DNA from 3 places in the Duganella sp. LjRoot269 genome. Region 2 is predicted to be linked to each of the others. Evidence: predicted binding sites of a transcription regulator. Region 2 holds the regulator's gene; each other region holds the start of a gene.
What was found. Region 2 encodes LexA, which represses DNA repair genes until DNA is damaged. Its sites were predicted from a motif close to ACTGTATNNNNATACAGT; they were not measured.
Positions count from the first base shown of each region.

Region 1: the regulator LexA is predicted to act here: its motif matches at 1,732-1,749, upstream of recA (recombinase RecA).
Region 3: the regulator LexA is predicted to act here: its motif matches at 1,558-1,575, upstream of ACSQ3S_RS12920 (VRR-NUC domain-containing protein).

Region 1 covers NZ_CAXUSL020000001.1:6,883,538-6,886,810, reverse strand. The annotation lists gene ACSQ3S_RS30775 (sensor histidine kinase) at 1-919, opposite strand, end outside; gene ACSQ3S_RS30770 (response regulator) at 916-1,626, opposite strand; gene recA (recombinase RecA) at 1,799-2,926, shown strand; gene recX (recombination regulator RecX) at 3,062-3,273, shown strand, end outside.
Region 2 covers NZ_CAXUSL020000001.1:5,733,479-5,736,751, reverse strand. The annotation lists gene ACSQ3S_RS25635 (tetratricopeptide repeat protein) at 1-358, shown strand, start outside; gene ACSQ3S_RS25630 (hypothetical protein) at 398-985, shown strand; gene lexA (transcriptional repressor LexA) at 1,019-1,657, opposite strand; gene rpsF (30S ribosomal protein S6) at 1,898-2,284, shown strand; gene priB (primosomal replication protein N) at 2,315-2,620, shown strand; gene rpsR (30S ribosomal protein S18) at 2,636-2,926, shown strand; gene rplI (50S ribosomal protein L9) at 2,961-3,273, shown strand, end outside.
Region 3 covers NZ_CAXUSL020000001.1:2,867,778-2,871,050, forward strand. The annotation lists gene ACSQ3S_RS12920 (VRR-NUC domain-containing protein) at 1-1,535, opposite strand, end outside; gene ACSQ3S_RS12925 (phasin family protein) at 1,656-2,219, opposite strand; gene ACSQ3S_RS12930 (hypothetical protein) at 2,291-2,500, opposite strand; gene ACSQ3S_RS12935 (GGDEF domain-containing protein) at 2,504-3,273, opposite strand, start outside.

The DNA.
Region 1 (3,273 bases), 1.2 Mb from region 2:
GGTGGATTTCGCCGCTGTCGGTCTGCCGCAGCGCCAGCTCGGACTGCATGCGCATGCCGGCCAGCGGCGTGCGCATCTGGTGCGCGGCGTCGGCGATGAAGCGCTTCTGCATGTCGATCGACAGCGACAGCCGCGCCAGCATCTCGTTGAGCGAACGCACCAGCGGCGATATCTCTTCCGGCACCTGGTTGGAGGCGATCGGGCTCAGGTCGTCCGAGCTGCGCGCCCGTATCCGTTCCTGCAGCTGCGCCAGCGGCGACAGGCCGCGCGCCAGCGCAAACCACACCAGCGCCAGGACGATGGGCAGGATGATGAACTGCGGCAGGATCACGCCCTTGATGATGGCGTTGGCCAGCTGCGCGCGCTTTTCCAGCGTCTCGGCCACCTGCACCAGCGCCAGCTGCGCATCGTCGGCCTGGCTGCGCTCCAGCCGCACATAGGTATAGGCCACGCGCACCGGCGTGCCGTGCATGGTGTCGTTGCGGAAGCGCACGCTGCCGCCGCTGAACTTGTCCTCCTCGTCGAGCGGCGGCGGCAGGTCGCGGTCGCCGTCGATGTGCTCGCCGCGCGGCCCCTGGATCTGGAAGTACACATTGTCGATGTCGTCGGCGCGCAGGATGTCGCGGGCCGAGCCGGGCAGGCTCTTGATGATCTTGCCGTCCACCGCGTGCACCTGCTGCGCCAGCACGGTCACGCTGTCTTCCAGCGCGTGGTCGAACGGCTGGTTGGCGATGGACTTGGCCACCAGGTAGGTGATCGCGATGCTCATCGGCCACAGCAGCAGCAGCGGCGCCAGCATCCAGTCCAGGATCTCGCCGAACAGCGAGTGCTGGATGCCTTCGTCGGCCTCGGCCGCCGGCGGCTGGTATTCCTCGCCGTCGGCCTGGCCGGGTTCCTGCTGCTGTGTCGCCGGGATCACTTGGCGGCGTCGCCGAGTTCGCTGTTGGCGCGGGCGGCGTCCGAGTATTTTTCCAGGCAGTAGCCCAGGCCGCGCACGGTGGCGATGCGGATGCCGCCCACCTCGATCTTCTTGCGCAGGCGGTGCACATAGACCTCGATGGCGTTGTTGCTGACTTCCTCGCCCCACTCGCACAGATGGTCGACCAGCTGTTCCTTGGACACCAGCCGGCCGGTGCGCGCCAGCAGGATCTCCAGCAGGCCCAGCTCGCGCGCCGACAGGTCCAGCATCTGCTCGTTGATGTAGGCGCTGCGGCCGACCTGGTCGTAGGACAGCGGACCGTGCTTGATGACGGTGGCGCCGCCGCCGGCGCCGCGCCGGGTCAGCGCCCGCACCCGCGCCTCCAGCTCGGACAGCGCGAACGGCTTGGCCATGTAGTCGTCGGCGCCCAGGTCGAGGCCGTTGACGCGCTGCTCGATCGAGTCGGCGGCGGTCAGGATCAACACCGGCAGCAGCGAGGAGCGCGCGCGCAGGCGGCGCAGCACCTCCAGGCCGGACAGCTTGGGCAGGCCCAGGTCCAGTATCAGCAAATCGAATTCCTGGGTCGACAGGGCGGTGTCGGCCTCCTGGCCGTTGCGCACGCAATCGATGGCGTAGCCGGATTGGCGCAGCGACCGGGTCAGGCCGTCGGCCAGTACGCTATCGTCCTCGGCAAGTAAAATACGCATGGTAGACACTCCGGCTGCAGAAGCTTGTATTGTGTTTCATTTCACGCAAGGTGGCGAGTTTTTGTGCGAACTCAAAATTGTTTAAAAATCGTGCTTGCATTAAGCACTGTTTTTTTATACAGTACTGCCTGTACCGACGAATTTGCACCCACCCACTGGTTGAAAGAACATTATGGACGATAAAAAAGCTGTTGTACCTGCATCTGAAAAGGCCAAGGCGCTGGCTGCCGCGCTGGCACAGATTGAAAAGCAATTCGGCAAAGGCTCCGTAATGCGCATGGACGCCAGTACGCCGATGGAAGAGGTGCAAGTGGTGTCGACCGGCTCGCTCGGCCTGGACATCGCCCTGGGCGTCGGCGGCCTGCCGCGCGGCCGCGTGGTGGAAATCTACGGTCCGGAATCGTCGGGTAAGACCACGCTGACCCTGCAAACCATCGCGGAAATGCAAAAACTGGGCGGCACCTGCGCCTTCATCGACGCGGAACACGCGCTGGACGTCGGCTATGCGCAAAAATTGGGCGTCAACCTGCATGAACTGCTGATCTCGCAGCCGGACACCGGCGAGCAGGCGCTGGAAATCTGCGACGCGCTGGTGCGTTCCGGTTCGGTCGACATGGTGGTGATCGACTCCGTCGCCGCGCTGACGCCGCGCGCCGAGATCGAAGGCGACATGGGCGATTCGCTGCCGGGCCTGCAAGCCCGTCTGATGTCGCAGGCGCTGCGCAAGCTGACCGGTTCGATCAACCGCACCAACACCCTGGTCATCTTCATCAACCAGATCCGCATGAAGATCGGCGTCATGTTCGGCAGCCCGGAGACCACCACCGGCGGCAACGCGCTGAAGTTCTACGCCTCCGTGCGCCTGGACATCCGCCGCACCGGCTCGATCAAGTCGGGTGACGAGGTGATCGGCAACGAAACCAAGGTCAAGGTCGTCAAGAACAAGATCGCGCCGCCGTTCAAGGAAGCGCACTTCGACATCCTGTATGGCGCAGGCACCTCGCGCGAAGGCGAAATTCTTGATCTGGGTGTGGAAGCGAAGATCGTCGAGAAGTCCGGTTCCTGGTACAGCTACAACGGCGAGCGCGTCGGCCAGGGCAAGGACAACGCCCGCATCTTCCTGCAAGAGCGTCCTGAGCTGGCATGGGAAATCGAAAACAAGGTCCGCGAATCGCTGGGCGTGCGCGCACTGCCGCCGCTGAATACCGATAAAGCCGACACCGTCGTCAAGCTGAAGTCCGTCGACAAAGCCGATAAGGCCGACAAAGCGGACAAAGCCGACAAAGCCGACGCGGCGTAAAATAGCCGTCATCCTCGCGAAAGCGGGGATCCATGCTGAGCATGCGTTCTATAGGCTCCCGCCTGCGCGGGAGCGACGGATTGACCACCGCGCTGTTTATTCAGCCGGTGGTTTTCTCATTGTGCAGAGGGTTTTATGGCAGCACCGCAACTGAGCCTGAAGGCACGCGCACTGCGATTCCTGTCGATGCGCGAACACAGCCGGCTGGAACTGGGCCGCAAGCTGTCGCGCTACGCGGAAGAGGGCGACGACATCGAAGCCCTGCTCGACTTGCTGGAAAAGAACAACTGGCTGTCGCAGGAGCGGTTTTCCGAAGCGCTGATCCACCGCCGCTCCGCGCGCTTCGG
Region 2 (3,273 bases):
CGTCGACGCCTGGCTGGCCTGCTACAACGGTTTCGTCAAGAACCTGAACAGCCTGCTGCCAGCCGGCAAGGCAATCCCGGCCGACCTGCCCAACCTGATGACGGATGCCGAATTTGCCCAGTCCATCGCGCGCATGGACCAGGCCTACGCGGCCGCCGGCGCCGATGCGAAGAAGCAGGCCGACAGCGTGAACCTGGCGCAGGCAGCCTGGGAAGCCAAGACCACCGAGTACGTCAAGACCGCCAGCGCCCGCAGCCAGAACGCGCTGACCCAGCGCCAGGCCGAAACCGACCAGCAGCAGAACTGGGACCAGAACATGCGGGTCGGCAGTTCTATCATGGGCAAGAGCACCAAATAACTACGATGTGATAACCGGGAGTAAGCGATGAGAGTTGCAATGATTGCTGGTCTGATGATGGTGATGGGCACGCAGGCTTGGGCTGCGGGGACGACCGATGTGGACCAGATCGTCGCCAAGCGCCGCGCGCACCAGGCGGACATCGACTATTACACCAGCCGCTACGACGGTGCCGACCTGGCCGCCAAGGCCAACTGCGCCGAGCCGGTGATGCCGTCCCATTCCGCTTCCCGCGACGGCGTCAAGCAGGTGCGTAACAATATCGCTGAATGGAGTGAGTGCTACAACCAGTTCATCGGCAGCTATAACGCCTTGCTGCCGGCCGGCAAAGCCATTCCGGCCGACGTGGCGGCGGTGATGACCGATGCCGAGCGCAAGGTCGCGGCCACGCGCATGGATATGGCCTATACCGAGATCGCCATGGAGATGCAGCGCAAGGCGCAGGCGCTGGACGTCAAGGCGGAGTTGTGGGCGCAGGCCACCTCGGAATTCTTGAAGGACCCGAGCTACGTCAAGCACTTCAAACAGAACTACTATTCGGTCAACAACAGCGACAACGGCATGGCTTCCTATGTTGTCGGCAGCGCCATGCCTGGCCAGCGTCCGACCGCGGACAACCGCCGCTAAGACCATAGCGGCGTCCGGGCAGCTGGCGCGAACTTAGTGCCAGCTGCGCATCAGGCCGACCGCCAGGCCTTCCAGCGCGAACTCGTCCGCTTCCGGATCGACCTTGATGATCTTGAAGTCCGGATTCTCCGGCAACAATTCCACCGTGGATCCCGTCTTCCGGTAGCGCTTGACCGTGACGTCGTTGCCGATGCGGGCCACGACGATCTGGCCGTTCTTGGCGCTGTCCACCTTCTTCACCGCAAGTAAATCGCCATCCATGATGCCGGCGTCGCGCATCGATTCGCCGCGCACCTTGAGCAGGTAGTCCGGCTTGGACGAGAACATCGCCGGATCGACGCTGTAGCTGGTTTCCAGGTTTTCCTGCGCCAGGATGGGCGAGCCGGCGGCCACGCGGCCGATCAGCGGCAGCGACATCATCAGCGACGGCGGCACCTTCGGCATCGCCGGCTCGGCATGCACGCCCAGCAGGCGGATACCGCGCGAGGTGCCGGCGGCGATCTCGATCGCGCCCTTGCGCGCCAGCGCCTGCAGGTGCTCCTCGGCCGCGTTGGCGGATTTGAAGCCCAGTTCATTGGCGATCTCGGCACGGGTCGGCGGGAAGCCGGTGTTTTCGATGGCATCCTTGATCAGATTGAGAATTTGTTCCTGTCGTGCGGTGAGCTTGATCATAGAGTCCGTTGGGCCTGTGTATATAGACAGTCTGTATTTTTGTACAGTGTGAGAGGAAATGCAAGAGGATTTGTTGCTTTGCGCGAAATAAATTCATGCGGCCTCATAGGGCAGGGAATTTCGGCGGCGGGCCAGGGCTGGTTTTTTGGCCCAAAAGCTGATATAGTCGCGGGCTTACCTCTTCCCACACCTGTCTTGACGCCAGGGTGGGCTATATTCACAGTCCTTAAGGGAGTTTGCATGCGTCACTATGAAATAGTATTTATCGTCCACCCGGACCAGAGCGAGCAAGTGCCCGCCATGATCGAGCGTTACAAAACCACCGTAACGACCCGCGGCGGCGCCGTGCACCGTGTTGAAGATTGGGGCCGTCGTCAGATGGCTTACTCGATCCAGAAACTGGCTAAAGCACACTACATCTGCCTGAACATCGAATGCGACAACGAGACCCTGGTCGAGCTGGAAACCGCCTTCAAATTCAATGATGCCGTGCTGCGTCACCTGACCGTCAAGATGAAGAAAGCGGAAACCGCTCCTTCGCCGATGATGAAGTCGGTACAACGTGAAGATGCAGCGAAATCGCATCGCACCGAAGCTCCAGCAGCCGCTGCTGCTCCTGCGGCCTAATTGTTTCAGAACCGGGCTGAATCAGCTCCAGTGAATGTAAGCCAATTCATCGCGTTGATCGCCGAACGGGACGCCTTGCGCTATACCCCGGCCGGCATGCCGATCGTGAACGCTGTCCTGCAGCACCGGTCGCAGCAGATGGAGGCGGGCATCGCCCGATTGAGCGAGTTTGAAATTTCCGCGGTTGCCGCGGGCGAGATTTCAGGCCGCTTCAGTCAGGCGCCACTGGCAGGCATGTATCAGTTCACCGGTTTTCTGAACAAGAAGAATCGCAATAGCAAAAGCCTGGTGTTTCACATCATTGATTTTAGTGCTGTCCCAGACAGCTCAATTTAAATACAGGAGCCTAAAATGGCATTCGGTAAAAAGTTCGACAAAAACAAGCTCAAGCTGAAAGAAAAGCGCAAGCAACAAAACCCATTGTTCAAACGTAAGAAGTTCTGCCGCTTCACCGCAGCAAACGTTGAACAAGTTGACTACAAAGACGTCGACACCCTGAAGGACTTCGTCCAGGAAAACGGCAAAATCATGCCAGCACGTCTGACCGGTACCAAGGCGCACTACCAGCGTCAAGTTGACACCGCAATCAAGCGCGCCCGCTACCTCGCGCTGCTGCCTTACACCGATCTGCACCACGCTTAATTGCGTAGTCTAGATAAGATCCTGGAGAAGAACTATGCAAATCATTCTGTTAGAAAAAGTCGTCAACCTGGGCAACCTGGGTGAAGTCGTTAAAGTTAAAGACGGTTACGCACGTAACTTCCTGATTCCGCAAAAAATGGCTCGCCGCGCTACCGCGTCAGCCGTTGCTGAATTCGAAGTCAAGCGCGCTGAACTGGAAAAAGCTGCTGCCGCCAAACTGGCCGCCGCGCAAGCCCAAGGCGAGAAACTGAACGGCATGACCGTGAACGTTTCGCAAAAAGCTGGTGTTGACGGCCGTCTGTTCGGCTCCGTCACCAACTTCGACATCGCTGAAGCGCTGACCAAAG
Region 3 (3,273 bases), 2.9 Mb from region 2:
ACTTCGATCATGTTGTAGCGGCGCTCGGCCGGCCAGAACTGGATCAGGTCCGGGAAGCCGCTGCGGTTGGCCTTGATGTCCTCGAGGATGCGCTCGAAGGCGCGCCGCAGGTGCAGCGCCGGGATGCAGTCCAGCGCCAGGGCCAGCAATTCCTCGTCGATCGCGTCCCAGTACAGGAAGGGTGACTGGATGCCTGCCTTGGCGGCGTAGTTGGCCAGGATGGTGGCCCGGTACTGTTCGCCGTCCAGCTGCGCCAGCGCCGCCGCGAACTGCTGCGCGCGGCGGCGCTGGAAGTCGGCGCTGTGCAGGTCGGCCGGACCGCGATGGTAGGGATGGAAGAACGCGCCGGGGATGGGGCAGAACACGGCGTCCCAGCAGAGCAGGCCGAACAGCGAATTGATCAGCGAGTTTTCCACGTAGTAGACCGGCGCGTCGGCGCGCGTCAGGTGGTCGCGCACGACGAATTCGACGTAGTTCGGCTCGGCCGGCGGCGGCAGGCTGAGGTCGATGCGCAGCGCCTGCGCGGCGGTCGCCGGCGGCGGCTTGGCGTGGCCCAGCTTGCGCGCCAGGCGCGGCGCCATGCGCAGCAGCTGCTGTTGTTCGGCCGGGCTTTCCGGCTGCTCCAGCGCCGTCTGCAGCAGCTCGAAGGCGGCGCGCGGCTGCTCGTCCTTTTCCAGCACGCGCACCGCGCGGGCGCGGGCGCCGGGATAGTTGCAGCCGGCATACAGCGCGTGCGCGGCCTTCCAGTCGGCCAGTTTTTCCAGATGCTGGGCAATCTGGAAGGTCAGCTTGTCGCGGCGGCTGCGCAGCCATTCGTTGTCGTCCGGGCAGGACGGCAGGGCGGCGATGACGGCGGTCGGATCGTCGCCTTCGATGAAGCGTTCGTGGCAGCGGTGCAATGCCAGGAAATCGTCGATGTCGCGGCGGTTGCGGAAGCCGCGCGCGGCTGGCGAAAACTCCACTTTTTCGTACTGGTAGATGCCGAGGTCGGACAGCACGAACTCGGTCCAGTCCTGGTGGTAGTTGCCGAAGAAGATAAGGCGCAGGCGGTCGCACAGTTCCTGCATCAGGTTGCGGTAGGCGTGATCGCCCGAGCCTTGGTACCAGCCGGAGAAGCGGTGTTCGCCGTCGAAGTGTGCGCGCAGCGCTTCCAGCTGCTCGGCCTTGCGCAGGTGCTTGACGTGCGGCGCCAGCTGGAAGATCTTGCCGATCTCCGGCTTTTGCAGCAGGTCGAACAGCTGGTTCAGATCGACCAGCGGATCTTCCTCGATCAGGCCGAGCGTCGCCAGCGGACGGGCGGCCTCGTGCGTGCTGCCGATTTCCGCGTACACCAGTTTGCTGGCGCGGAACACCGTGCCTTTGCGCATGACCATGCGCACGAACAGCGCGCGCGAGGCTTGCGGCAGCGTGGGGAAGGAGGTGATGAAATCGCGTTCCTCGGCGGTCAGCAGATCGTCGTAGCGGTCGCCTATCCACGTCAGTACTCGCTGGAAGTTATCCAGGTAATACAACGGATTTTCAAGAACTTTGATCATTGCGGGGAGTTGCGGGCGATTAACTGTGTTTATGTACAGTGTATCGTGTTCCGCCGTGCTTGCCCAGCAAAATAAAAAAGCCAGGCGCGCAGGCCTGGCTGATGGGGGAGCTTGCTGCGCTTATTTTTTCGCGGCCTTGGCGGCCTTGGGCGTGGTTTGCTCGACCAGCGCGCTGGCCTTGGCGATCTGGGTTTCCACCGCTTCCACCGCCTGCTTGGTGGCCTTGGTCACTTGTTCGTAGCCGGTGAAGGCGTTGTCGATCGCTTTCTTAACGATCTCCACCGCGTTTTCCGAGCCGGGACGCACGTTCTTGGTCACGTCGTAGATCAGCGCGCTCAGCGTGCTTTTGGCTTCGGTCATGTGGGCGTCGGCGGCACGGGTGAATTCTTCGCGGATCTCGGCGATGATCACGCCCAGCTGCTGGTTGTAGGCCGCGGCGCCGGCCATGCCGGGCTGCACTTTGGCGGCGGCCAGGCTCATGGCGGCTTTCGGATCGGCGGTCTGGCTGATTTCCTTGCCGGCGGCGAGGCCGTCTTCAAGGCTGGATTTGGCGGTGGCCATGTTCAGGGCGACGACTTGCTCGACCCCTTGCACGGCTTTGTTGGTCAGGGCATTAAAGGTTTCAAGCTGAAACTCAAACAGTGCTTTGGTGGCGTTGGCAAATTGTTCGGGATTTGTAAACATACAGTCTCCTCATGATGACGATGGGATGTAGCTGATGATGCCCCGGGGTTCCCCCTGTTGTTGCAGCCCCATTATTTAGCAATAACCAGCTTTTCGCAACGGCTATCTTTGTAGGGGCCGGAGTCCTTTTCCCAGCCCGGCCCCAGCGGCGTTTGTGAACAGCTGAGGTAGCCGTCTATCTTGCTGCGCCACTTGTACCAGGGCGCGGGGCCCGCGCTCAGGTTGGCACAAGACAGGCCCAGCAGCAGGGCGCACATCGCGGAGTGTTTGATTTTTCTCATGATTCAAGCAAGTTGTCGCACGCAGACGCGGTTGCGGCCGCCGTTTTTTGCAGCGTACAGCAAATCGTCGGCGGCTGCGATCATGTTGAGGTGAGCGGTGTGCGGGGCGCTGGCGAAGTCCACGCTGGCCACGCCGAAGCTGGCCGTGACGGCGATCCGGCGTCCGTCGTGCTCGACCGGCGCGGCGGCCAGCGCCTGGCGCAGGCGCTCGGCCAGCAGCTCGCCGCCGGCCAGGTCGGTTTCCGGCAGGATCAGCAGGAACTCTTCGCCGCCGTAGCGCACCACGCTGTCGACGCTGTCGCGCGTCATCGATTGCAGCAGCGTGGCGAAGCGCTGCAGCACCGCGTCGCCGCCGTGGTGGCCGTAGGTGTCGTTGACGGCCTTGAAGTGATCCAGGTCGCACATGATGACGGTCAGGCTCAGCCGGTAGCGCTGGGCCCGCGAGATTTCCGTTTCCAGCAGCTGGTTGTGCAGGTGGCGGCGGTTGTAGCAGCCCGTCAGCGGATCGCGCACCGACAGGTTTTTCAGCACCGTCTGCGCGCTGTATTCGTCGCGCAGCAGCATCTGGTAGCGCCGCGCGGCGACGTAGCCGAACAGGTTGGCCATGGTCAGCAGCGCCGCCATCGTCGCCAGTTCGGCGGTGCGCAGATTGCCCAGCAGCGCGGCCAGGGCGACGAAGCCGGCGGTGGCCGGCAGCGCGATCGCGCCGGCGTACAGCAGCCGGTTCGGGATGTAGATGTAGATCACGGTGATGACGATGGACATCGAAATCG